Regions from separate parts of the Cytobacillus firmus genome, predicted to be linked through region 1. Evidence: riboswitches for the same ligand, from Rfam matches in the RefSeq annotation. Region 1 holds a riboswitch; each other region holds the start of a gene.

Region 1 (3,102 bases):
TGCACCTTCAATGGCTTCTTTAAGCTCTTGCTGTGTATCGTATCCGCCTATTAATATATTCTTCTTCATATTTTTCACTCCCAGTGTATTATGATATTTTTTTATTTTCCCTGATTTGCAGGCGGAGAAACGTTCTTTTCCTTTTGAAGGCAGGATGCAATAATATATAGTCCGGAATCATTATTTGGCACAAGCCGTATAAATTAATAAAATGCAAAGAATACAGTATGATAAAGAGATAATAACTTAATTGAATTGCTGCTGGAGGTGGGCAGATATGGAGATTGAGAAACTGGCTAAAAGGTTAAGGAACAGAACCCCCATCATTTTGGGGAGTGAGCGATTTTCGAAGTTCGCTATTTTGCTTCCGCTGGTTGAAATCAATAATGAGGTACATGTCCTATTTGAAGTACGTTCACTAAAAATGAGAAGGCAGCCTGGGGAGGTATGTTTCCCCGGCGGAAGGATAGATCCGGAAGATAGGGATGAAGAACATACGGCCATCCGTGAAACCTCTGAGGAACTCGGTGTGGGCGAAGACAGCATCACAAATGTTTCCCCGCTGGATTACATGATTTCCTTCGGTCAAATTATTTACCCTTATGCAGGCATTATCCAAAACCCGGACAAGATTGTGCCGAACCCTGATGAAGTAGAAGAGGTTTTTACTGTGCCTCTGTCATTTCTGAAAAAAGTAAAACCGGAAACGTATCACGTGAATTTTAAGGTAGAGCCAGAAGAAAATTTTCCTTTTGATTTGATTGCCGGAGGTGAAAATTACAATTGGCAGACAAGGAGAGCGGAAGAGGTATTTTACTATTTCCAGGATAAGGTCATCTGGGGGCTGACTGCCAGAATTCTTAAGCATTTTCTTGAGATCATAACGGAAGATTTCAATGAAAGTGAAAGCGTCTGAAGAAAATAATTTTTCAAAAAAGGTTGACGTAGACCTGATAAATGTTTATGATTCATATAAATTGAATACTTAGAAACTTCTTATCAAGAGAGGCGGAGGGACTGACCCTATGAAGCCTCGGCAACCAGCATTCATGCACGGTGCCAAATTCAGAGGAATACATTTTCCGAAGATAAGAAGGCGGAATGAACGGAATATTAATTCAAACCCCTTCTTGTCTGTAATGGACGGAAGGGGTTTTTTGTTTTGATTGGAATACGCACTTTAAATCTGGCTATTTTCATAAGTTTTTTTGCTAATTTTATCTTATTTACTGAGTTGATTGTAGCGGAAGGTGCGAGATCCTCGAAAATGCTATCGCATTTTCTTCGTGCGATGTTTATCTGAGGAAGCATATTCAACGTCCTGCGGGAGTAGCGGGACAGGTGAGACCCCGCAGACGCAGAGCGTCGAGGAGGCTCACCGCCTGCCCCGCGGAAAGCGAGTGCCTGGAGCGGAAATCAACGGACATCTTTGATAGGCGAAAAACAACATTTTATATGAAAAGAGCCTTAAATTTTAACAAGGGGGAATAAATAATGTCAGCGATAACGATCGGGCTATTGGGGTTTGGAACTGTTGGAAAAGGAGTGTATGAAACAATCAGAAAGCATCAGGAAAGGCTTCAGGCGATACTCGGGAAAGAAGTGAAGGTTTCCGCTATCCTGGTCAAAAATGTGAATAAACATTCTTTGCCTGATGATGAGGTGCTTTTAACAGATGACTTTCAGGATATTATTGAGCTTCCAAAGCTTGATGTCGTAATTGATGCCATTGTTGGCAGGGAGCCGGGCTATACGTATCTGCGCCAGGCCATATTGAGAGGATGCCACGTCATTACAGCGAATAAAGAGATGTTTGCATTTCATGGAAGTGAGCTTGCGAGGCTGGCAAAAGAAAAGAATGTATCACTGGGATTTGAAGCAACAGTCGGCGGCGGAATCCCCATCATTCAGACCATCAGGCAGCTGCTAAATGCCAACAGGATCGAACGGATTGAAGGAATTTTAAATGGCACATCCAATTTCATTTTGACAAGTATGCGCGAGGAGAACTTATCATTTGAAGAAGCATTGAAAATCGCTCAGGAAAAAGGCTATGCAGAAGCCGATCCTAAAAACGATATCGAAGGATATGACGCCTTTTACAAAGCAGTTGTTCTGAGCGAGCTTGTATTCGGGAAAGCGCCGGAACAGGAATACTCTGTAAGAGAAGGCATTACTGATATTACGATTGAACAAATCCGTTTGGCTGATTCGCTGGGGCTGAAATTTAAACATATAGCATCAATTCAGAAGGAAAAAGATTCTGTCCGCTGTACAGTAAAGCCGGTCCTGACAGGAGAATCTCATCCTTTATACAGAGTAGAAGGCGTGCAGAATGCCGTTTCAATCGATGCGGATATTGTCGGAAATATCAGTTTGCAGGGACCTGGAGCAGGCATGTTCCCGACAGCGAGTGCGATTATTGAAGATCTGATTCATGTGGGCAAAGCCGATTTACCTTCAGTATTTGAGGAAGCTGGATCGGAAGAAACTGTTCCTGAACAGCCGCTCTGGGTAATATTGGGTGATGCTGAAGGATATGAATTCCCTGAGGGAGTTGAAATCGCCAGCAAAGTGTCAGAACAGGCCCTGATCGTTAAGGGAGCTGCAGAAGCTGTGTCATTATTAGACAAATCCGGTTTGAAGGCTTATCAAGTGCTTGGAGATTATGCAGTCACGGCAGGGAAGTATAAGCAGGTACAGCCGGTCTAAAAAACAGAAGGGGCAAGCCTTTGAGCTGCCCCTCCTGAAGTATGTTTAGAGATGGTGGATACTAAGCCTGCTGTTTATTAAATAATGGATTATTTAATCCGGAATACAGGTCTTTAACATGAACTGTTACTATCTTAGCGCCAATCTGGACATGGACCATATTATCAAAAACAGCTGTTACCAGGCCGTTTAATGAAACATTCGCACCAATATTTAGATCTTTGCCGGGAGATTTAACATTTTTCTTGTTTGCCATCGTAACACCATCCCATTCCAATTTATTGAAACTTATACATAGAATATTGCCTTTTTATAGTAAAATAAACGCTTTAATAAAAAAAGTCCAGTAAAATAGCTTGTTTTTTTATCGACAAATTGCAATGAAATTAG
Region 2 (3,102 bases), 370 kb from region 1:
TCTTTCAAAAAAGCCAGTGCGAAGGCTGCATCCTGGTCCGCAATTTCATCCAATCTGGTCAAATCATAGCCTGTCGTCCAAAGCTCCGGAAGTACCAAAACTTCCGGATTAGACTTGAGCGCTTTATGAATCATGGCTTCAGCCGCTATAAAATTCTTCTCAGGTTTTCCAAAGGTAATATCCATTTGTAAACAGGCAACCTTTAATTTCATTTAACTCCCCCGCAATCATCTTTTCCTTATGTTATGATTAGTCCGATAGATAGAAATTTTCTAAATTTTACTTTACAACTTATCATTTACGTTATATCATTTGTGACTATATTTTCAATCATTTTTTTTAAGCAGGTGATCAATTTGATTAATTATCCGCAATCAGAACTATTAAAAGGTCTGCCAAAACAGTTTTTTGCCTCATTGACAGCTAAGGTGGGGAAAAAGCTTGAACAGGGTCATGATGTCATCAACCTGGGACAGGGAAATCCTGATCTGCCTACCCCGGAGCATATTGTCAAGCGTCTTCAAAGTGCAGCTGAAAACCCTCAAAATCATAAGTATTCTCCTTTTCAGGGTTACCCGTATTTTAAAAAGGCAGCAGCTGACTTTTATAAAAGGGAATATAATGTGGATTTGGACCCCGATACTGAAATAGCCATCCTTTTTGGAGGCAAAGCAGGGCTTGTTGAAATTCCTCAATGCCTTTTAAATCCCGGGGACAGCGTATTGGTTCCGGACCCGGGATATCCTGATTACTGGTCAGGAGTTGCGCTTGCTAAAGCAAAAATGCTAACAATGCCTCTGAGAGAGGAAAATAACTTCTTGCCTGTTTACAGTGAATTGCCAGCTGAGAAGCTTAATTCAGCCAAATTAATGTTTCTTAATTATCCAAATAACCCTACTGGAGCAGTGGCAAACATTGATTTTTTTCAAGAAACAGTCGAATTGAGCCGAAAGCATGGTATCTGCACCGTTCATGACTTTGCATATGGCGGAATTGGATTTGATGGAAAAATACCTGTAAGTTTTCTTCAGGCAGAAGGGGCAAAAGAGGTCGGAATTGAAATTTATACTCTTTCAAAGACCTTTAATATGGCTGGCTGGAGAGTAGGGTTTGCCGCTGGAAATGCAAGCGTTATTGCAGCACTGAACCTGATGCAGGATCATCTTTACGTCAGCTTGTTTGGAGCTGTTCAGGAAGCTGCGGCAGCTGCTCTGTCAGGCTCACAGGATTGTGTAAAAGAGTTGAATTCGATCTACGAATCCAGACGAAATACATTCATTTCCGGTCTCAGGGAAATCGGGTGGGATGTACAAGCTCCTCAAGGCTCCTTTTTTGCATGGCTTAAGGTCCCGGAATCATTTACATCTGAAGAGTTTTCTGAGTATCTCCTGGAAAAAGCGCATATTGCAGTTGCACCAGGCAATGGGTTCGGCCAATTTGGAGAAGGATTTGTGAGAGCCGGTTTGCTGACATCTGAAGAAAGACTTAAAGAAGCGGTAAGGCGAATACAAAAATTAGATCTATTTTAATTTTTTCAAAAATTAAATTGACAAATGTATTAAGCACTGTCATAATTCTAATTAAATTTCTAAATTAACTGAATAATAGATTTCGTTTTCTTATCAAGAGCAGGCGGAGGGACTAGCCCTATGAAGCCCGGCAACCGACTTAAACTTAAGCACGGTGCTAAATCTTGCAGCTTATAGCTGAAAGATAAGAAGATGTTAGATTGCTATGCTAACCTCTTCTTATTTGAAGAGGTTTTTTATTTTTCTCATTCTTTGATATTGAAAGGAAGAAGATTCATGAGCGAAATTATTGCAGTGTACCTAATACATGATGAAAAACATAATCCGGAGAAAAAAGCGGAGGAAATTGCTTTAGGTTTAACGGTGGGATCATGGACCCATCTGCCGGAGCTTGAAAAGCAGCAGCTGGAGAAGCATAAAGGCAGGGTCGTTTCTGTTGAAACCTTTACAAAAGATGCAGAAAGTAAGGAAACAGCAGCAATTATTAAGATCGCCTATCCTGCTGTAAATTTTAGTCCGGATTTACCGGCAATATTAACAACAGTCTTTGGGAAACTGTCACTGGACGGAAAGATTAAACTTTTGGATTTACAGTTTTCCAATGAATTAAAAAATTTTTTCCCCGGACCTCGATTTGGGATTGAAGGGTTAAGGGGAAAATTGAATGTATATGACAGGCCTCTTCTGATGAGCATCTTCAAAGGAGTGCTCGGCAAAGATATGGATTTTTTGACTTCACAGCTGCGGGAACAGGCCTTGGGCGGCATAGACCTTGTAAAAGACGATGAAATTTTATTTGAAAACAGCCTTACACCGTCAGAAGCGCGGATAAAGGAAGGAAAAAAGGTTTTGAGACAGGTTTATGAAGAAACGGGCCATCGGACCTTATATGCTGTAAATTTAACAGGCAGGTCGTTTGAATTAAGAGATAAGGCAAGAAAGGCATCCAGTCTTGGGGCTGATCTTCTTCTTTTCAATGTATTCTCTTATGGGCTCGATGTATTGCAGGCTTTGAGGGAAGATGATGAGATTGAACTGCCTATCATGGCACATCCTGCAGTCAGCGGAGCCCTTTCAGCTTCAAGTGTTTATGGGATCTCCTATCCTTTGCTTTTGGGCAAACTGCTCAGGTATGCAGGGGCAGACTTGTCTCTTTTCCCATCACCTTATGGGTCAGTAGCCCTTGAAAAAACACAGGCATTATCAATTGCGGATAGCCTGACTGGGATGGATTTTTGCAAAAGAACTTTTCCGGTACCCTCAGCCGGCATCCATCCGGGTTTAGTTCCATTGCTATTCGAAGACTTCGGAACAGACAGTGTCATCAATGCCGGAGGCGGCGTACACGGGCACCCGGATGGGGCAAGAGGAGGCGGTTTGGCATTCCGCCAGGCGATTGATTTAACTTTAAAGGGAGCTTCTTTAGCCGATGCTCCATCAGACTTCCCTGAATTAAAAAGAGCGATTGATTTGTGGGGGTACAAAAAGGCGGCTGTACAGAATGGCTAAAATAGCGGTATTTTGCGACTTTGATGGAACTATTACAGAAAAAGATAACATCATTAATATTATG
Region 3 (3,102 bases), 910 kb from region 1:
ATAAAATGCTATCAAAGACGCGCAGAATAGTTGACAATCATTTCTATAAGTGCTAAATTTGAATCAGCCGTTATGCATCGTGTTATATTTTGCTAGCTGCTTTTTCAACCGTTAGGCAATGGTCTGGATGAGTAATGAACGTAAAGTAATAAGCGTGTATATGGTGAATTTACACATGGCTTTTTCTAGCCAATAGGAGGATTTTTTTCATGAAAAACGGTAAAGTAAAATGGTTCAATGCTGAAAAAGGTTTCGGATTCATCGAAGGTGAAGACGGAAACGACGTATTTGTACATTACTCTGCTATCCAATCTGAAGGTTTCAAATCTTTAGAAGAAGGCCAAGAAGTTTCTTTCGAAGTTGTTGAAGGTGCACGCGGACCTCAAGCAGCTAACGTAACTAAACTATAATCGACACACCCATACAAAAACAGCCTGGCCATTAGGTCAGGCTGTTTTATTTTGCGCTAACTTGAATATTCCTCCACCAGTTCCATACCCTATTAGAAAAAGGAAGGTGTATCCAGATGAATTTTGCCTGGCAATCAGTGATTCTGGTTTTAGCAGGAGTTTTGCTTTTACGTGTAGCAGGCAGGAAGTCTATTTCCCAAATGACGCTGGCGCAAACGGTAGTTATGATTTCCATAGGTTCCATTATCATTCAGCCTATCATTGAGACAAGTGTATGGAAGACCATCGTGGCTGCTGGAATCTTTGTTGGATCACTAATTATAATGGAATATTTGCAGGTGAAATACAATTTCATTGAAAAATTTATTACAGGCAAATCCAAAATAGTGATTGAGAATGGGAAATTAAAAACAGCAAATATGAGGAAATTGCGCTTTACAGCAGATCAGCTGGAAATGAGGCTCAGAACCAACGGTATTACTAAAATTTCAGATGTTAAAATGGCTACACTTGAGCCAAATGGACAGCTTGGGTATGAATTAATGGATGATGCAAAGCCTTTGACAGTAGGAGAATTTAAAAGGCTGATGGGAGAAATAATTTTGCAGTCACCCGTTCAGCCTGCTCATCAAGCATCAGATGATATTTTTCAGGAGCTGAAAAAGGGACATTCCCTGCCGAATTCTAATGATCTTCACTAGTTTTTAGCCGCATTGCGGCTTTTTATATTTCAACTTCCGTCTTTCCCCTTTAAGCATTATTCAAATTCCAATTCCATTAAGAAAAAAGTACTTGAAGTTTAGCGAGTTTCCTGTATAATTTTCAAACGTGAGTTATTTTAGAATAATTTAATACTATTCACTTATCAAGAGAGACGGAGGGGCTGGCCCGAAGATGTCTCGGCAGCGGGCTCTGCAGAGCGCTGTGCCAAATCCAGCAAGCATTGATGCTTGGCAGATAAGAAGAGAACGATTGATAGATCAAGATCTCTTCTTGCTTGAAGGGGTCTTTTTATTTTGCTTGGAAAATCCATTATTAAAGGAGAATTCAATGAAAAACAGGGGCAATCCATGGGCTTTATTGCCGCTAGCCGCTTTCCTGCTTATTTTTATTGGCAGCGGTATAGCAACTGGTGATTTTAACAGCATACCAATTATTGTCATTGTATCCGCAGCAGCCGGAATTGCGCTCGCAATGAATAGAAAAAAGCCATTCATGGAAAAAGTAGAGATATTCACAAAAGGGGCTGGACATCCTGATATTATATTAATGTCCATCATTTTTATCCTGGCAGGGGCTTTTTCCGCTACGGCTAAAGGAATGGGTGCGGTTGATTCGACTGTGAACCTTGCACTCTCTTTTATCCCGCAGAATCTGCTCATGGTCGGAATTTTTATCATTGCATGCTTTATTTCATTATCGATGGGAACATCAATGGGGACAGTTGTTGCTCTTGCTCCAATTGGTGTAGCCATTTCAGCAGAGACAGATATTACAGTAGCTCTAGCCATGGCAGCAATAATTGGCGGTGCAATGTTTGGCGATAATCTTTCTGTCATTTCTGATACGACGATTGCAGCGGTCAGGACGCAGGGAACGAGAATGACTGATAAATTCCGTGTGAATTTTTTAATCGTACTGCCTGCTGCAGTTCTTACTGCTATAATTCTTGCAATTTTAACAGCAGGTCAGGAAAGCGTCGTGACCAGCGGAGATTTCAACTTCTTAAAAGTAGTCCCTTATCTTGGCGTATTGGCTGCAGCTTTGTTCGGCATGAATGTTATTCTTGTGCTTAGCGGGGGTATCCTTCTTGCAGGCCTGATTGGAATTGCTGACGGCAGCTATACGTTTGTTTCATTCCTGCAGATGATTGCTGAGGGAATGGCCGGTATGCAGACCCTTGCGATTATTGCCATCCTCATTGGCGGATTGGTGGAGATCATCCGGGTTAATGGAGGAATAGATTACTTGCTTCACATGGCTACCAGCAAAATAAAATCCCGCAGGGGAGCAGAATTTGGTATTGCGTCGCTTGTCTCTGTGACCAATCTATCTACAGCCAATAATACTATTGCCATCATTATTGCAGGGCCGCTTGCCAAAAAAATTGCTGACCAATATGAGATTGACCCGCGTAAATCAGCAAGTATACTTGATATATTTGCCTGCTTTGTACAAGGGACTATCCCTTATGGAGCACAGATGCTCGCTGCTTCGGGGCTCGCTGCCATTTCGCCGGTGAGCATCATGGCATATTCCATTTATCCAATATTAATTGGCATTTTCGGTATTATTGCCATTCTGATCAACTTTCCTAAGTTAAAAAGCAATAAATGAGAGAGCCTGCCGGGCTCTTTTTTCTTTGAACAATGCTGTGTTTTAAAAATAATTGATGATATAATTAGAACGAATGTTCTGTGAAATGTTACTGAGCCTCTGCCGTTTTTTGATTTGGTATAATGGTAATATTGCAGAAAGTATCTCAGGCAAGGAAAAGAGGGTGTAAGATATGAAATTTATCCATACAGCTGATTGGCATTTGGGCAAGCTGGTCCATGGTGTATATATGACCGAAGATCAGCGCCATTTTTTGAATCAATTTATTGATGTGGTAGAAGAAGAAAAGCCGGATGCAGTCGTAATTGCAGGAGATTTATATGACCGGTCCGTACCTCCCACTGATGCTGTAGAA
Region 4 (3,102 bases), 480 kb from region 1:
AAGAAAGATGTAAATCCAGTTAATAAAAGTAAGGTAATTTGATTCTAATGAAAAACACAGCTGCAGCGTTCAGTCTGGCAGTTATTAATATAAAGATTCGCAAACCCAGAAACAGCTGCTTAACCAGGCAGCTTCTTCTTTAAAACTCAAAGTCCAGGTTGGCTAAAAAGGAAAAAGGATGAATGTAAATCCATTTATCCTTTTTTGTATTTAGCCTCTGTCCACAAAAACACACTCATGATAAATTTAGCTATCGTTATGACAATTAAATAACCAGCAAATAGATAGATATAATTTGTGTTTCCATAAAGCCTCATTAGCCCTATTGCGAACAGAACCGGCTTAAAGATAAATGCCATAACCGCAGAGGTAATGATCATATACAGATAGTAATTCTTTTCCCGGTTTATCGTCCATTGGTAAACAAGCATAAAAGTAACAGGAACGAAACTCGAATCAAGGGTTAACCCTGGCAGCATGGGGATCACTGGGAAAGGATAATTTAGATATCCTGAATTTTTTGAGAACAAATCGATATATCCAAATATTACATGAATACTGTAACCATAGAAACCAAAGAAAAATATTTTGTTTTTATCAATTTTAAAAAATAGGTAGATAAGAGGGCCTATAAGAAGAGATGCCATTAACCAGTATTCAAATGAAGTATAAAGCTCAAAATCTAACCAATACTTATTTAAAGCCTCTTGTCCCTCTTTTCCCATTCTCACTATATGATCAAATTGCTCAAGTCGCTTATCCGGCATTTACCGAGTCACCCTTATAAAGTATATTTAAGGATATTTTAGCTCTATAATAGGAAAATATTCACAAGAATTCATAATGTCGGAAGACTCTTGAGTATATAATGTATTTTGATATTTTTAATAAAACAACAGTTTTCGGGAGTGTGAAAGAGAAGAACGTAAAAAAGATTGAAATACACTTTAAGTAAAGGGTGCTTTACTTTAAAAACGTTGCAGCAAGTATTGTGGGAAAATAAAGCGTATTAAAAATATTTAGAGCTTAGAAATATTTAATTGACAATTTGATCTATATAAATTATTATCACTTTAAATAATTAAAAAGCTGAATAGTTTTTTCTTCTTATCCAGAGAGGTGGAGGGACTGGCCCTTTGAAACCTCGGCAGCAGGTTCTGATGAATACTGTGCCAATTCCAGCAAGCGCATCGCTTGAAAGATGAGAAGAGAGTATAAAAAACTCTCTTCTTTGGAGGAGAGTTTTTTAGTTGTTTGTAAATCCTACTTAAATGATAAGAAAAGTAGATATTTGAAAGATAGGGAGAGAAAGAAAAATGAAATATGGTTTCTGGCTGCCGATTTTTGGAGGATGGCTGCGGAATGTCGAAGATGAAAGTATGCCGCCAACCTTTGAGTATGCTAAAAACGTCATTCAGTCGGCAGAAGAATGGGGATACTCGACTACGTTAATCGCGGAATTATATTTAAATGATATTAAAGGACCGGGCCATGATTCTCTTGAAGCCTGGTCCACGGCTGCCGCGCTTGCCGCAGTGACAGAGAAAATTGAAATTATGACCGCGATTCGTCCCGGTTTTCATAATCCGGCAGTAGCAGCAAAAATGGCCGCTAATATTGATCAAATCAGCAATGGCCGTTTTACCCTTAACGTTGTTTCTGCCTGGTGGGCCGAAGAAGCGCGCCAGTATGGCGGTGTTTTTACAGAACATGATGAGCGTTACGCCCGCACCGAGGAGTTCATTGATGTGTTAAAAGGGTTATGGACAGAAGATACCTTCAGTTATTCCGGCCAATTTTACAACTTAAACGATACAAAGCTTGCTCCTAAGCCTGTTCAGCGGCCTAATCCGATTCTGTATGCAGGCGGTGAAAGTGAAAAAGGCAAGCAGACCATTGCCGAAAAATGTGATGCTTATGTGATGCACGGCGGAACGGTAGAAGAGATTGAGACAAAAATAGCCGATATGAAGGCGAGGCGTCAACAAGCGGGCAATGTGCCATTCAGCTCATTCGGAATGGCAGCGTATGTTATTTGCCGTGAGACAGAAGAAGAGGCACTCGCTGAGCTTGAAAAAATCACGACTGTGAAGGATTCCAGCGGTTATGCCGGCTTTAAGGACTTCACGACAAAGTCACATCTGGAGCAGCAGATTCAGCTGCAGGATTACTCTGTTTCCAATAGAGGTCTGCGTCCAAATCTAGTAGGAACACCAGAACAAATTGCTGATCGGATCCTGCAATATGAAGAAGTTGGGCTGGACCTGCTGTTGCTGCAATTTTCACCTCAGCTGGAGGAAATGGAACGCTTCGCAAAGACCGTTATGCCGTTAGTGGAACAAAAACGCAGTTTAATAAAGAGCTAGAAAGGGGCCTGAATAGTGAGCAAGGTATACGTTATACATGAAAATAGTGAGTGGACAGTCCATTTGACAAAAAGATTGGAGGAACTGGGTGTTCCTTATGAAGAATGGCATTTAGACGAAGGAACGTTGGATTTATCGGCAGAACCGCCGGAAGGTATTTTCTATAGCCGTATGAGTGCTTCTTCTCATACACGTGATCACCGTTTTGCGGCTGAATTTTCCGGACAAGTATTGGCCTGGCTTGAAGCACATGACCGTGCGGTGATTAATGGAACGAACGCTTTAAAGCTGGAAGTAAGTAAGGTTTTACAATACTTGGAGTTAAATAAATCTGGTGTGAGGACTCCAAAAACTATTGCAGCGGCTGGAAAACAAAATATCCTAAAGGCAGCCGAAGCATTTGCCGGACAGCCGTTTATCACAAAGCATAATCGTGCCGGCAAAGGTCTGGGTGTTCAATTATTCCATAGTATTGAAGCTTTAAAATCTTATGTGGAAGGCCCTTCCTTCGAAGAACCGGTAGATGGCATTACTCTTATTCAGGAATATATTCAATCACCTGAAAGCTATATCACGCGCTGCGAATTTGTTGGGGGCAGATTTGTTTATGCTGTCCGGGTTGATACTTCTGAAGGATTTGAACTTTGTCCGGCGGATACCTGCCAGATTGGCGACTTATTTTGTCCCGTAGGAGAAGAGGTTGAAGAAAAGCCTAAGTTCCAGATCATTGATGAAT

The links. Region 1 has a riboswitch for S-adenosylmethionine ahead of NAF01_RS06090 (homoserine dehydrogenase). Riboswitches for the same ligand answer to the same signal wherever they lie in the genome.
Region 2: linked by a shared signal. The riboswitch ahead of NAF01_RS07950 (2,3-diketo-5-methylthiopentyl-1-phosphate enolase) and the one ahead of NAF01_RS06090 (homoserine dehydrogenase) in region 1 are both predicted to bind S-adenosylmethionine.
Region 3: linked by a shared signal. The riboswitch ahead of NAF01_RS10535 (Na+/H+ antiporter NhaC family protein) and the one ahead of NAF01_RS06090 (homoserine dehydrogenase) in region 1 are both predicted to bind S-adenosylmethionine.
Region 4: linked by a shared signal. The riboswitch ahead of NAF01_RS03595 (LLM class flavin-dependent oxidoreductase) and the one ahead of NAF01_RS06090 (homoserine dehydrogenase) in region 1 are both predicted to bind S-adenosylmethionine.

The regions. Positions count from the first base shown of each region.
Region 1 is NZ_CP098323.1:1,151,058-1,154,159, forward strand. It holds gene NAF01_RS06080 (general stress protein) at 1-69, opposite strand, end outside; gene NAF01_RS06085 (NUDIX hydrolase) at 278-916, shown strand; SAM riboswitch class I at 994-1,095, shown strand; gene NAF01_RS06090 (homoserine dehydrogenase) at 1,495-2,712, shown strand; gene NAF01_RS06095 (hypothetical protein) at 2,774-2,968, opposite strand.
Region 2 is NZ_CP098323.1:1,524,154-1,527,255, forward strand. It holds gene NAF01_RS07940 (carbon-nitrogen family hydrolase) at 1-212, opposite strand, end outside; gene NAF01_RS07945 (pyridoxal phosphate-dependent aminotransferase) at 357-1,529, shown strand; SAM riboswitch class I at 1,617-1,720, shown strand; gene NAF01_RS07950 (2,3-diketo-5-methylthiopentyl-1-phosphate enolase) at 1,806-3,038, shown strand; gene NAF01_RS07955 (2-hydroxy-3-keto-5-methylthiopentenyl-1-phosphate phosphatase) at 3,031-3,102, shown strand, end outside.
Region 3 is NZ_CP098323.1:2,063,327-2,066,428, forward strand. It holds gene NAF01_RS10525 (cold-shock protein) at 210-410, shown strand; gene NAF01_RS10530 (DUF421 domain-containing protein) at 527-1,111, shown strand; SAM riboswitch class I at 1,270-1,374, shown strand; gene NAF01_RS10535 (Na+/H+ antiporter NhaC family protein) at 1,461-2,747, shown strand; gene NAF01_RS10540 (exonuclease SbcCD subunit D) at 2,920-3,102, shown strand, end outside.
Region 4 is NZ_CP098323.1:667,666-670,767, forward strand. It holds gene NAF01_RS03590 (hypothetical protein) at 195-767, opposite strand; SAM riboswitch class I at 1,105-1,208, shown strand; gene NAF01_RS03595 (LLM class flavin-dependent oxidoreductase) at 1,317-2,366, shown strand; gene NAF01_RS03600 (ATP-grasp domain-containing protein) at 2,382-3,102, shown strand, end outside.